3 regions of the Ensifer sp. GW821-FHT05G01 genome follow, and region 3 is predicted to be linked to each of the others. Evidence: predicted binding sites of a transcription regulator. Region 3 holds the regulator's gene; each other region holds the start of a gene.
The links. Region 3 encodes HrcA, which represses chaperone genes, less so after heat shock. Its sites were predicted from a motif close to GTTAGCACTCNCNNNNNGNGAGTGCTAAC; they were not measured.

Region 1: AC07UR_RS24355 (co-chaperone GroES) is a predicted target of HrcA. The motif match lies at 2,377-2,405, and genes of this name have one in related genera.
Region 2: groES (co-chaperone GroES) is a predicted target of HrcA. The motif match lies at 2,200-2,228, and genes of this name have one in related genera.

What each region holds. Positions count from the first base shown of each region.
Region 1 is NZ_JBWKSC010000011.1:114,720-118,736, reverse strand. Features, by position in the region: gene AC07UR_RS24385 (Hsp20 family protein) at 1-28, shown strand, start outside; gene AC07UR_RS24380 (DUF982 domain-containing protein) at 99-398, shown strand; gene AC07UR_RS24375 (hypothetical protein) at 408-689, shown strand; partial or broken gene AC07UR_RS24370 (SPW repeat protein) at 922-1,044, shown strand; gene AC07UR_RS24365 (NADH dehydrogenase ubiquinone Fe-S protein 4) at 1,185-1,397, opposite strand; partial or broken gene AC07UR_RS24360 (Hsp20 family protein) at 1,731-2,194, opposite strand; gene AC07UR_RS24355 (co-chaperone GroES) at 2,556-2,921, shown strand; gene groL (chaperonin GroEL) at 2,903-4,017, shown strand, end outside.
Region 2 is NZ_JBWKSC010000015.1:94,153-98,169, forward strand. Features, by position in the region: gene groL (chaperonin GroEL) at 51-1,679, opposite strand; gene groES (co-chaperone GroES) at 1,735-2,049, opposite strand; gene AC07UR_RS29185 (usg protein) at 2,332-2,604, shown strand; gene AC07UR_RS29190 (Hsp20 family protein) at 2,757-3,233, shown strand; gene AC07UR_RS29195 (DUF982 domain-containing protein) at 3,303-3,602, shown strand; gene AC07UR_RS29200 (hypothetical protein) at 3,615-3,893, shown strand.
Region 3 is NZ_JBWKSC010000001.1:315,995-320,011, forward strand. Features, by position in the region: gene hemW (radical SAM family heme chaperone HemW) at 1-7, opposite strand, end outside; gene rdgB (RdgB/HAM1 family non-canonical purine NTP pyrophosphatase) at 132-776, opposite strand; gene AC07UR_RS01605 (VOC family protein) at 819-1,238, opposite strand; gene rph (ribonuclease PH) at 1,256-1,975, opposite strand; gene hrcA (heat-inducible transcriptional repressor HrcA) at 2,135-3,214, shown strand; gene grpE (nucleotide exchange factor GrpE) at 3,380-3,991, shown strand.

The DNA of each region.
Region 1 (4,017 bases), on a different contig from region 3:
GCAGATCGAAGCCCAGAGCGCCGCCTAAACGAAAACATCGGATATGGGCGCCGTTTCGATGGCGCCTATGGGCACACCGGGTTGGAAAGGAGAGAGTTATGAAACCCGATATGTTCAAGAAACCTGTGCGTATTCTCGTCGGTCTTGGATTCCCGACGGAAGTGAGAAGCGTGATGGACGCTTACCGCCATCTGGTCGAGTGGCCGATATCGCTCAGGGATGGTCCGCATTCGGTAGCGCTCAAGGCATGCCGCGCTGCCTTGTGCGGCGAGATCGAAGCTGAGACCGCACGCGGCTTGTTTGCCGCCTTCGCGGAAAAGCACGATCTGCTGGCGCCGGAAACTGACCTCGTCATGGCGACTCATGCGAGGTGGAGCAGGAAGCCGCAAGTAAGCTGAGGTGAACCGATGATCGACGATATGTTTAAGCAGATTGCCGCAACTGCCGTAAACATCGGACCGGAAGTTCTAGCATCTCACTGGTCGCCGTTTCGACGTCCAATGGATGTGGTGAAGGCTCCTGCACTTTCTGTCGATGATAAACGGGCCATTCTCGCCGCGTGGGCTTCGGACTTTTGTGCGATAGATTCGAAGCCGGCACTCCGTCGTATGCCAGGAACGCCTGAGCCGGTTTCAATCGATGAGGTTCGGTCTGCCCTGCGAGAGCTCGATTCGCGGTACGATATCTGACGGAGCTATCTGGTGCCTGCTTCAAAGCCTTGCCAGCTTTCCGACGGGCGGTTCTCATATGAGGCGGCCCGTCGAGATATACGGACTGGGAATTCAGTTCACTTCGAAAGAATGCCTTCTTCATACGGCGCGGTGCCAGCTTTCGCTTCATTATTGTTCCGGCGGCCGCTTTTAGGCCTGGAGGAGCGCTAGGCTGTGGTGCGGTTGAGCCGCATCTTCTCCTGGCTGATGAGTCTCGCCCTGGCTGCTTCAATTCGCGTCGAACATGAACGCGATGTGGACCCATGCGATCCTCGGCGTGCTCGTCACCGCCGTGTCACCCTGGGCACTCTGGGAATATCGGCGGAACCCGCATGAACCTGGATGTTCGAGAAAAAGGAGAGCACGGCCCGCCGCTTCAGCGGCGGGCTCTTCCGGATTGGCGATGCCGATCGATACGCCGATGCGCAGCAACGGGGATTGAATGGTAGAGCTTGCCGGCGATATCAACGCAAACTAGGGACGGCGGCTCCTGTCGTCTACGACGGTGCAATTCAGTTTCTTTAGCTTTGCGTAGGCAATGGCGGCATCGCGGGTTGGGAAACGCAGTTCAACCAGAGTCAGCGTGTCACTCCCGCCAGTGTAGCCCATTAGATAGTCGATGACGGGTGGTGCTTGCCGTTCGAATACCAGCAGCCAAGGTCGCCCGGAGACGCGCGCCGAAGTCATCACGAGCGTGACGGGCGAAAAATGCGTGCTACGGGATCAATGTTTGGTCGTGGGCAGGTGATGTCAATCGCCAGGGGCAGGCTGGTGCTGACCTGCTCCACGAACTTCCGGCCAGCGCGGCCGGATTGTCTGTCTCGCGCAAGGGGTTCCGTCAACCACGTCATCGGTTTTTGCCACGCGACAGCTGTTCGGGAGCTGGCTGCTGCCACGGCTCCACGGGATCAGGTCACGTACACTCATGGCTCATCCTTTCGTCGTTTCTTCCTTCCTCCTTGGCGAAGCTGCTTTCCTTCACCTGTTGGCAACGGCGATGATCAAGCAGCATGTTCTCAATCAGGCCGCCTTGTCGCCTTGGATCTGCTTCGAAGCTGGCTTCGTCATTTCGCTTTCGATGGCGATCCGACGCGGCTTCATCTCCTCAGGCATTTCCTTCCTGAGATCGATAACGAGTAGCCCGTTTTCGAGCTTTGCGCCCTCGACGATGACATGATCGGCTAGCTCGAATCTGCGCGCAAATGGCCGTAGAGCGAGGCCGTGATGGAGGTACTGTACCTCCTCATCCTCGGATTTCCCGCCGTTGACCACGAGCATGTTCGCTTCATGGGTGATCGTCAGTTCGTCCTCGGCGAAACCCGCCACTGCCATGGCGATGCGGTACGCATCTTCCCCCAGTTTGACGATGTTATAGGGCGGCCCGTTGTCAGCGTTGAGGCTGGCGTGTTTTCGAGCAGGTCGAAGATGCGGTCGAAGCCGATGCTCGACCTGTAGAAGGGGGAAAAGTCGAGGTTTGTTCTCATAGCTACATCCTCCGTAGAGCAACATAGGTACGAGGGAGCGCCAAGAAGCTTGGGGCTCCCTGACTGGTGTCGACCCACCAGGGCGTCGACAAGGATGAGGTGGGGATCACGATACCTTCCGTCAAGAGGGAGCAGGAGTTTTCGAGCGGCGGCTCCGCGAAATAGTCTCATGAATTCATGCCGGTAGCACTCGATGGTGTAGAGTGCTAAAAAATTTCTGATCCCCTCTTGAAACTCGAAAAGACAAAAACCAGATCGATTTGCGCGCGATGCCGAAAGGGTCGGCGCGCCCCGCGTCGGTCGCTCCGAATGCGGCGCGGAGGACCCGTTGAAAAATCTGTTTGTCGATGAGGAGAGCGAGATGACGTTCCGTCCATTGCATGACCGTATCCTGGTTCGCCGCATCGAGGCCGAGGAAAAGACGGCCGGCGGCATCATCATCCCAGATACGGCGAAGGAAAAGCCACAGGAAGGTGAGGTCGTTGCCGCCGGACCGGGTGCGCGCGACGACAGCGGGCAGTTGCGACCGCTCGATGTGAAAGTGGGTGATCGCATTCTGTTCGGCAAATGGTCGGGCACCGAGATCAAGCTCAATGGCGAGGATGTCCTGATTATGAAGGAATCGGACGTGATGGGCGTGAAACGCAGCCTAGTGCCGATCCGGACCCATGCCAGACAAGGAATGCTGCCTGAGGAAGGAGTAGAAAAATGGCTGCCAAGGAAGTGAAATTCAATTCCGACGCCCGCGAAAGGATGCTGCGCGGCGTCGACATCCTCGCCAATGCTGTCAAGGTTACGCTCGGTCCGAAGGGCCGTAACGTGGTGATCGACAAGTCATACGGCGCGCCCCGCATCACCAAGGACGGCGTCACCGTCGCCAAGGAGATCGAGCTTGAGGACAAGTTCGAGAATATGGGCGCGCAAATGGTGCGGGAGGTTGCCTCGAAGACCAGCGACATCGCTGGTGACGGCACCACCACCGCGACAGTTCTCGCCCAGGCGATCGTCAAGGAAGGGGCGAAGGCGGTGGCGTCGGGCATGAACCCGATGGATTTGAAACGCGGCATCGACAAAGCAGTCGACGCCGTGGTCGAGGAACTGCGGCGGAACGCCCGCAAAGTCACCAGGAACGACGAGATCGCCCAGGTTGGCACCATCTCGGCCAATGGCGACATCGAGATTGGCCGCTTCCTCGCAGAAGCGATGGAAAAGGTCGGTAACGAGGGGGTGATCACCGTCGAGGAAGCCAAGACCGCGGTGACGGAGCTGGAAGTCGTCGAAGGCATGCAATTCGACCGCGGTTATCTCTCGCCGTATTTCGTCACCAACCCCGAGAAGATGCGGGTTGAGTTCGAGGAACCCTACATCCTGATCCACGAAAAGAAGCTCTCGAACCTGCAGACATTGCTGCCGGTTCTCGAAGCGGTCGTTCAATCTGGAAAGCCGCTGCTGATTATCGCCGAGGATGTCGAAGGCGAGGCGCTGGCGACGCTTGTTGTCAACAAGCTGCGCGGCGGCCTGAAGGTGGCTGCCGTCAAAGCGCCGGGCTTCGGCGACCGCCGCAAAGCGATGCTGGAGGACATCGCGATCCTCACTGGCGGCACGGCAATCTCTGAAGATCTCGGTATCAAGCTCGAGAACGTGACCCTCAATATGCTTGGCCGCGCCAAGAAGGTCGTCGTCGAAAAAGACAACACCACGATCGTCGATGGCGCTGGCTCGAAGACGGAGATTGAGGGCCGCGTCGCCCAGATCAAGGCACAGATCGAGGAAACCACGTCGGACTACGATCGCGAGAAGTTGCAGGAGCGGCTGGCCAAGCT
Region 2 (4,017 bases), on a different contig from region 3:
GGTTGAGTCTGTCAGACCCGTCCTCGGGAGAACGGGCCTGAACAATCGCGTTAGAAGTCCATGCCCGGGCCGGCCGGCAGGGGCGGAGCCGGGTCTTTCTTCGGCTTTTCTGCAATCATCGCCTCGGTCGTCACCAGGAGACCTGCGACAGAGGCAGCATCCTGGAGTGCGGTGCGCACGACCTTGGCCGGGTCGATGACGCCCTGCACATAGAGGTCGCCATATTCGCCGGTCTGGGCGTTCCAGCCGTAGGAGAAGTCCGTCTTCTCGCGAAGTTTGCCGACAATGATCGAACCTTCGGCACCAGCATTCTCAGCAATCTGGCGAACAGGTGCCTCGACGGCGCGCCGGACGATCTCGATGCCGACCTTTTGGTCCTGATTGGCCGTCTCCACATGATCCAGCGCTGTGATGGAACGCAGTAGCGCGACACCGCCGCCCGGAAGAATACCTTCTTCAACGGCTGCCCGGGTGGCATGCAGTGCATCGTCGACGCGGTCTTTCTTTTCCTTTACCTCTACCTCAGTCGACCCGCCCACGCGAATGACGGCAACGCCGCCGGCGAGCTTGGCAAGACGCTCCTGCAGCTTTTCGCGATCGTAGTCGGACGTGGTCTCTTCAATCTGGGCGCGGATCTGCGCGATGCGCCCGTCGATATCGGCCTTGGCGCCGACGCCGTCGATGATGGTCGTGTTCTCCTTCTCGATTGCAACTTTCTTTGCCCGGCCGAGCATGTCGAGAGTGACGTTCTCGAGCTTGATGCCGACGTCGTCAGAGACAACGGTGCCTCCTGTGAGAACCGCGATGTCTTCCAGCATGGCCTTGCGCCGATCACCGAAGCCTGGTGCCTTGACCGCAGCGACCTTCAGACCGCCGCGCAGCTTGTTGACGACGAGGGTCGCGAGCGCTTCGCCCTCCACATCTTCAGCGATGATGAGCAGCGGCTTGCTGGATTGAACCACCGCTTCGAGCACTGGCAGCATCGCCTGAAGGTTGGAAAGCTTCTTCTCGTGAATGAGGATGTAAGGATCGTCAAACTCGGTCCGCATCTTGTCGGCATTCGTCACGAAATAGGGGCTGAGATATCCCCGGTCGAACTGCATGCCTTCGACGACTTCGAGTTCGGTCTCTGCCGTCTTGGCCTCCTCGACGGTAATGACGCCTTCATTGCCGACCTTCTGCATCGCCTCGGCGAGATATCGGCCGATTTCCTCGTCGCCGTTTGCCGAGATCGTCCCGACCTGAGCAATCTCAGAGTTGTTGGAGATCTTTCGCGCTTTGGTCTTGAGTTCCTTCACGATCGCATCGACGGCAAGATCGATGCCGCGCTTCAGATCCATCGGGTTCATGCCTGAGGCAACCGCCTTGGCACCTTCCTTGACGATGGCCTGCGCCAACACAGTGGCCGTGGTCGTCCCGTCACCGGCGAGATCGTTGGTTTTGGAGGCGACTTCGCGCAGCATCTGCGCACCCATATTCTCGAACTTGTCTTCTAGCTCGATTTCCTTGGCAACCGACACGCCATCCTTTGTGATGCGCGGGGCACCGAACGACTTGTCGATGACGACATTGCGCCCCTTCGGTCCGAGCGTGACCTTGACGGCGTTTGCAAGGACATCGACCCCACGCAACATGCGTTCCCGGGCGTCGAGGTGGAATTTGACTTCTTTCGCAGCCATTTCTGTAACTCCTCAATAGGCAGCTATCTGACTGATGGACTTATCGCTGGTTTGTTCAGGCCGCCTGCTTGCGCACGGCCGGGGCTTCAATGACACCGAGGACATCGCTTTCTTTCATGATCAGCAAATCTTCCCCGTTGACCTTGATCTCGGTACCGGACCATTTGCCGAACAGGATGCGGTCTCCCGCCTTGACGTCCAAGGCCTGGATCTGGCCCGCTTCGTTGCGGGCGCCGGTGCCGACAGCGACAACTTCGCCCTCCTGCGGTTTCTCTTTCGCCGTGTCGGGGATGATGATCCCACCCCTGGTCTTTTCTTCCGATTCAATCCGGCGGACGAGAATGCGATCATGCAGCGGTCGGAAAGACATGTTTTCCTCCAATGGACAAACAGTAGTGACGTTGTTCCCCATCACCGGACCGGATGACCAGTCCGGACGGGTACAAGACCTCAAACGAGCGTCTTGCGCAAAATCATCTGGTTTCACGGTTTTTCGAATTCAAGAGGTCAACCCAAAAAAATCAGCACTCGCATCGAGCGGCTGCTAACATGCTGTAAAGGAACAACAAAAGCCTACTTTACGTTTAGAAATCCGTTGATGACCGCGAACAATTGCGCCACCTTAGCGCTTGTTGATAAACGGAGGTTAAGCATGCGAGAACCATCGGATTTTGAGCGTCAGATAAACGGCTACGGACTGACCACCGCGCATATCCTTTACCGTATTCCCGATTTCGTATCCGTTCTGCAGACCTATGTCTGGCAGGATTACGATCTTGCTCCCGACTTTCCTAGAATGCAGCAATTCCTCGATTTCTGGCAAACCAATCTCGACGGTCCGCTGCATTCCGTTCGGTATACGCATCAGCGCCTGATCCGACCCAACGAATGGCGCCGCATTGAAGGTGAGTTCACGCTGAACTGAGATTTGCAAAAAAATCTCCAAGGCAGCACTTGAAGCCGGATTTCTCAGATACCAGATCATCTTCCTCCAGCCGCTGACAACAGGGCTGGAAAATGCTGGAAGCGCCGTCATTCGGCGCTCCATACCCATGTTGCTTTTAGGAGGATATGGCTATGGCAACATCTTACGACTACACACCTCTCTTCCGATCGAGCGTCGGCTTCGACCGGCTCTTCAATCTTCTGGAAAACGCCCAGCGCGACCGTTCGACCAGCGATTGGCCGCCGTATGACATTGTCAAGACGGGTGACGACAGCTACCGCATCTCGATTGCGGTCGCAGGTTTCGCCGAGGGCGACCTCGACATAACGTTCCAGTCCAATCTGCTCACCGTTATTGGCAAGAAGCAGGACTCTCCGTCCGAAGCTTATCTGCACCGGGGCATCGCCGGCCGCCCGTTCGAACATCGTTTCGAGCTTGCGGACCATGTCAGGGTGAGTGGAGCGGGATTGAGCAATGGTCTGCTGACCATCGATCTCGTGCGGGAGATTCCGGAGGCATTGAAACAGCGCAAGATCAGCATTGAAAGCGGTTCCACGCTTGAACGGCCGGACGCAGCGCCGCAGATCGACGCACAGAGCGCCGCCTAAATGAAGCATTGGATATGGGCGCCGTTTCGATGGCGCCCATGAGCACACCGGGTTGGAAAGGAGAGCGCTATGAAACCCGATATGTTCAAGAAACCTGTGCGTATTCTCGTCGGCCTTGGATTTCCGACGGAAGTGAGAAGCGTTATGGACGCTTACCGACACCTGGTCGAGTGGCCGATATCGCTCAGGGATGGTCCGCATTCGGTTGCACTCAAGGCATGCCACGCTGCCTTGCGTGGCGAGATCGAAGCTGAGACCGCACGTGGATTGTTTGCCGCCTTCGCGGAAAAGCACGACCTGCTTGCGCCGGAAGCTGACTCCATCATGGCGGACCACCCGAGGTGGAGTCGGGATCCACACGTGAGCTGAGGTGAACCGAGCATGGACGATATGTTTAGGCAGATTGCCGCAACTGCCGCGAACATCGGACCGGAAGTTCTCGCCTCTAACTGGTCGCCGTTTCGACGTCCAATGGATGTGGTGAAGGCTCCTGCACTTTCTGTCGATGACAAACGGACCATCCTCGCCGCATGGGCCTCGGACTTTTACGCGATAGATTCGAAGCCGGCTCTCCGTCATATTCCAGGAACGCCCGAGCCGGTTTCAATCGATGAGGTTCAGTCTGCCCTGCGAGAACTCGATTCGCGGTACGATACCTGACGGGGCTATATACCTCTTCTCTAACGCCTTGCCGGCTTTCCGACGGGCCGTCTCGATATCAGGCGGCACGTCGAAGCTAATTCGAACTGGGAGTTCACTTCAAATCGAAAGAATGCCGTTCCTC
Region 3 (4,017 bases):
TGTGCATTGTCGCGTCTCTCATGCGGTCGATCTCGATGACGTTGGGTCGATCGACCTGGGATCATCGACAAGTTTGGTTCTCATAAACTGGAGCCGGGGCGGCAGCGGAAACCCGCATACACGTTTCCGCGTCACGCTCCAAGGCAGGTTTCTGCGAAGATCTTGAACGCGCGGGCACGGTGCGACAAGGCCTGCGCGTCACCCGGCTTCCACCCGTGTTTCTCGTCTGCGCTCATCTCGCCAAATGTGGTGTCGTAACCCTTCGGCTGGAAGACCGGGTCGTAGCCAAAGCCCTGGTCGCCGCGCGGCGGCCACACGACGTGGCCCTCGACCTCGCCGCGGAACAGTTCGACATGGCCGTCCGGCCAGGCAAGGCAGAGCACCGAGACGAAACGGGCGGTGCGTTTGTCATGCGCGCTGGCACCCTTGTCCTGGAGAGCGTCCTCGACCTTCTGCATCGCCATGGCGAAATCGCGGCTACCGTCTTCGCGCTCGGCCCAGTTGGCGGTGTAGACGCCGGGCGCACCGTCAAGCGCGTCGATCGCCAGGCCAGAATCGTCCGAAAGCGCCGGCAGGCCCGAGGCCTTGGCCGAGGCAAGCGCCTTGATCGTCGCGTTTTCTTCGAAAGTGGTACCGGTTTCATCGGGTTCGACGAAGTTGAGGTCGGCGGCAGACTTGGCCTCGAAGCCGAGCGGGCCGATCAGGTCTCGGATTTCGCGGATCTTGCCGGCGTTGTGGCTGGCGACGATGAGCGTCTTGTCATCCAGTGTGCGCATGATGTGTCTTCTCTTAAAAGATGCGGGCGCAGGGGCCACGTTTCATTCGATGGACCAGAGGCCCGGTTCCGCGCATTCGAGGCTGTTGCCGGCCGGATCGCGAAAATAGAAGGACCGCGCACCGTTCGGCCAGGCAACATCGGCCTCGATCGCGACGCCCGCCGTTTCCAGCCTGGACTTCCATGCGTCGAGCGCCTCTCGTGCGACGCGGAAGCACATATGGCCCTGGCCGGTGGTCCCGTGCGGCGGCACCTGCAGGGCGGCATCCGGCGAGGGCGGCTTGATCGTCTCCGTCGGATTGAAAACCAGCAGAACGCCCGGGCCGCAACGGAAGAACACATGCCGATTGCCGGCGCGCGTGATCTTTTGCAGCCCGAGCACACCGCCGTAGAAGGCCTCGGCGCCATCGAGGTCCGGCGCGTAGAGCGCTGTCTCGAGAATGCCTTCCAGCGCCGGGGCCATCGTTTCCGTCCCTTTTGTCAGCCTGATATCGCCTGCTTCTGCAGCGCGACCAGTTCGGCAATGCCGGTCTTTGCAAGTCCGAGCAGGCCTGCGAATTCCTCTTCCGAGAAGGGCTTGCCCTCGGCCGTTCCCTGGATTTCGACGATGCCGCCGGTTCCGGTCATCACGAAATTCGCGTCGGTCTCGGCAGCGGAGTCTTCGAGATAGTCGAGGTCGATGATCGACTGGTTGGCGAAGATACCACAGGAAATGGCGGCGACGTGGTCCTTCAGGACCTTCTCCACCTTCACCATGTTGCGGGCTTCCATCCATTTCAGGCAGTCGTGCAGAGCCACCCAGGCGCCGGTGATCGAGGCCGTGCGCGTGCCGCCATCAGCCTGGATGACGTCGCAGTCGATCGAGATCTGGCGTTCGCCGAGCGCCGGCAGATCGACGACGGCGCGTAGCGACCGGCCAATCAGGCGCTGGATCTCCTGGGTGCGACCGCTCTGTTTGCCGCTCGAGGCTTCACGGCGCATGCGCTCGCCGGTGGCGCGCGGCAGCATGCCGTACTCGGCCGTCACCCAGCCCTTGCCGCCATTGCGCAGCCAGGCCGGAACCTTTTCCTCAAGGCTGGCAGTGCACAAGACGTGCGTGTCGCCGAACCGCACCAGACAGGAGCCTTCCGCGTGCTTGGAGAAATTGCGCTCGAACGAAACCTTGCGCATTTGGTCGATTTTTCTGCCGGATGGCCGCATCATCAAACTCCTATCGTATCTGGTGAGCCTTCTAGAGCATGGCAGAGGTAAAGGGAACCGGTGGATACTAGGCGACCGGGGCGATTTTTCCCTTTTGCTATCGGCCGCGGGGATCACTATATTTCCGGCGGCAGGATTGGCCTGCGAACATGGAGCGACATGGTACTGCGCAATCCCGGAGTGACCGATATCGCGGCGGCGCTGGACGAGCGTTCCGGTGAAATCTTCCGTCGCATCGTCGAAACCTATTTGAACAACGGCGAACCGCTCGGCTCCCGCAACCTTTCGCGGTTGCTGCCGATGTCGCTGTCGCCGGCTTCCGTGCGCAATGTGATGAGCGATCTCGAAGATCTCGGGCTCATCTATTCGCCGCATGTCAGCGCCGGTCGCCTGCCGACGCAGACGGGCCTGCGCTTCTTCGTCGATGCCTTCATGCAGGTCGGCAATCTCTCGGCCGAGGATCGTGCCTCGATCGACCGCCACGTGCGGCGCAGCGACCATACCCAGCCGGTCGACACGCTGCTGGCAGAGGCGAGCCAGATGCTGTCGGGCATGTCGCGCGGCGCTGGTCTTGTCATCACCGCCAAGAACGATCCCGTTCTCAAACATGTCGAATTCATCCGACTGGCGCCGACGAAGGCGCTGGCGGTGCTCGTCGGCGAGCACGATCAGGTCGAAAACCGCATCATCGAGCTTCCTGCCGGCGTGACGAGCTCGCAGCTGACGGAGGCCGCGAATTTCCTCAACGCCCATCTCGCCGGCCAGACGATCGGCGAGGTGCGCTCGCAACTTGAAACGGTCAAGCAGACCGTGCGCAGCGAACTCGATGCGCTGTCGCAGGATCTGGTCGAGCGCGGATTGGCGATCTGGTCGGGCAGCGAGGGCGATGAAAAGCCGGCACGGCTAATCGTGCGCGGTCGCGCCAACCTGCTCGAGGGTCTGGAAGGAACCGAGGACATCGACCGCCTGCGCATGCTGTTCGACGATCTGGAAAAGAAGGACAGCCTGATCGAATTGCTCGATCTCGCCGAAAGCGGGCCGGGGGTAAGGATCTTCATCGGTTCGGAGAACAAGTTGTTTTCATTGTCCGGTTCTTCGCTGATTGTTGCGCCCTATCGTGACAGCGAGGATCGGATCGTCGGCGCCGTCGGCGTCATCGGTCCGACGCGGCTCAACTATTCGCGCATCGTGCCGATGGTCGACTATACCGCGCAGCTGATGTCGCGGCTTTCGCGCTGAACGAGCGCTTTTGGCCGCAGACAGCATTGAACCCTTGATTTTTCGGCCCTAAACCTCGATATCGGCATCAAATCCAGTCACTGGGCATTTTCTCGCCATGCGGCCATCGTTGCGCGCGGGTGTGAAAATGCGAAAGACACGACAGACGATACACCGGAGAACGTCATGACCGACGAAACAAACAAGCACGGACACGAAGCTGCCGCCAACGACGAGGCAGACAACGCTACGCCCGAGGTTGTGGAAGCAGCGCCGGTTGCCGAAGCCGATCCGCTGGAACTTGCCAGAGCCGAGAACAACGACCTGCGCGACAAGTATCTGCGGCTCGCCGCCGAGATGGACAACCTGCGTCGCCGCACCGAGCGCGACGTCAAGGATGCCAAGTCCTATTCGGTCGCAGGCTTTGCCCGCGACATGCTGGCCGTCTCCGACAATCTGCGCCGGGCGCTCGATGCCATTCCGGCGGAAGCCAAGGAAGCCGGCGAAACCGGCCTCAACGCTCTGATCGAAGGCGTCGAGATGACCGAGCGCGCCATGCTCTCGGCGCTCGAGCGCCACGGCGTGAAGAAGCTGGAGCCGGAAGGCCAGAAGTTCGATCCGAACTTCCACCAGGCCATGTTCGAAATCCCGAACGCCGATGTGCCGAACAACACGGTGCTGCAGGTCGTCCAGGCCGGCTACACCATCGGCGACCGCGTCCTGCGTCCGGCCATGGTCGGCGTGTCCAAGGGTGGCCCGAAGGCCGCCGCGACAGAGGGCGACAGCCCGGCGGCCTGAGCTGCAGTCTGATCTGTTTCAACGCC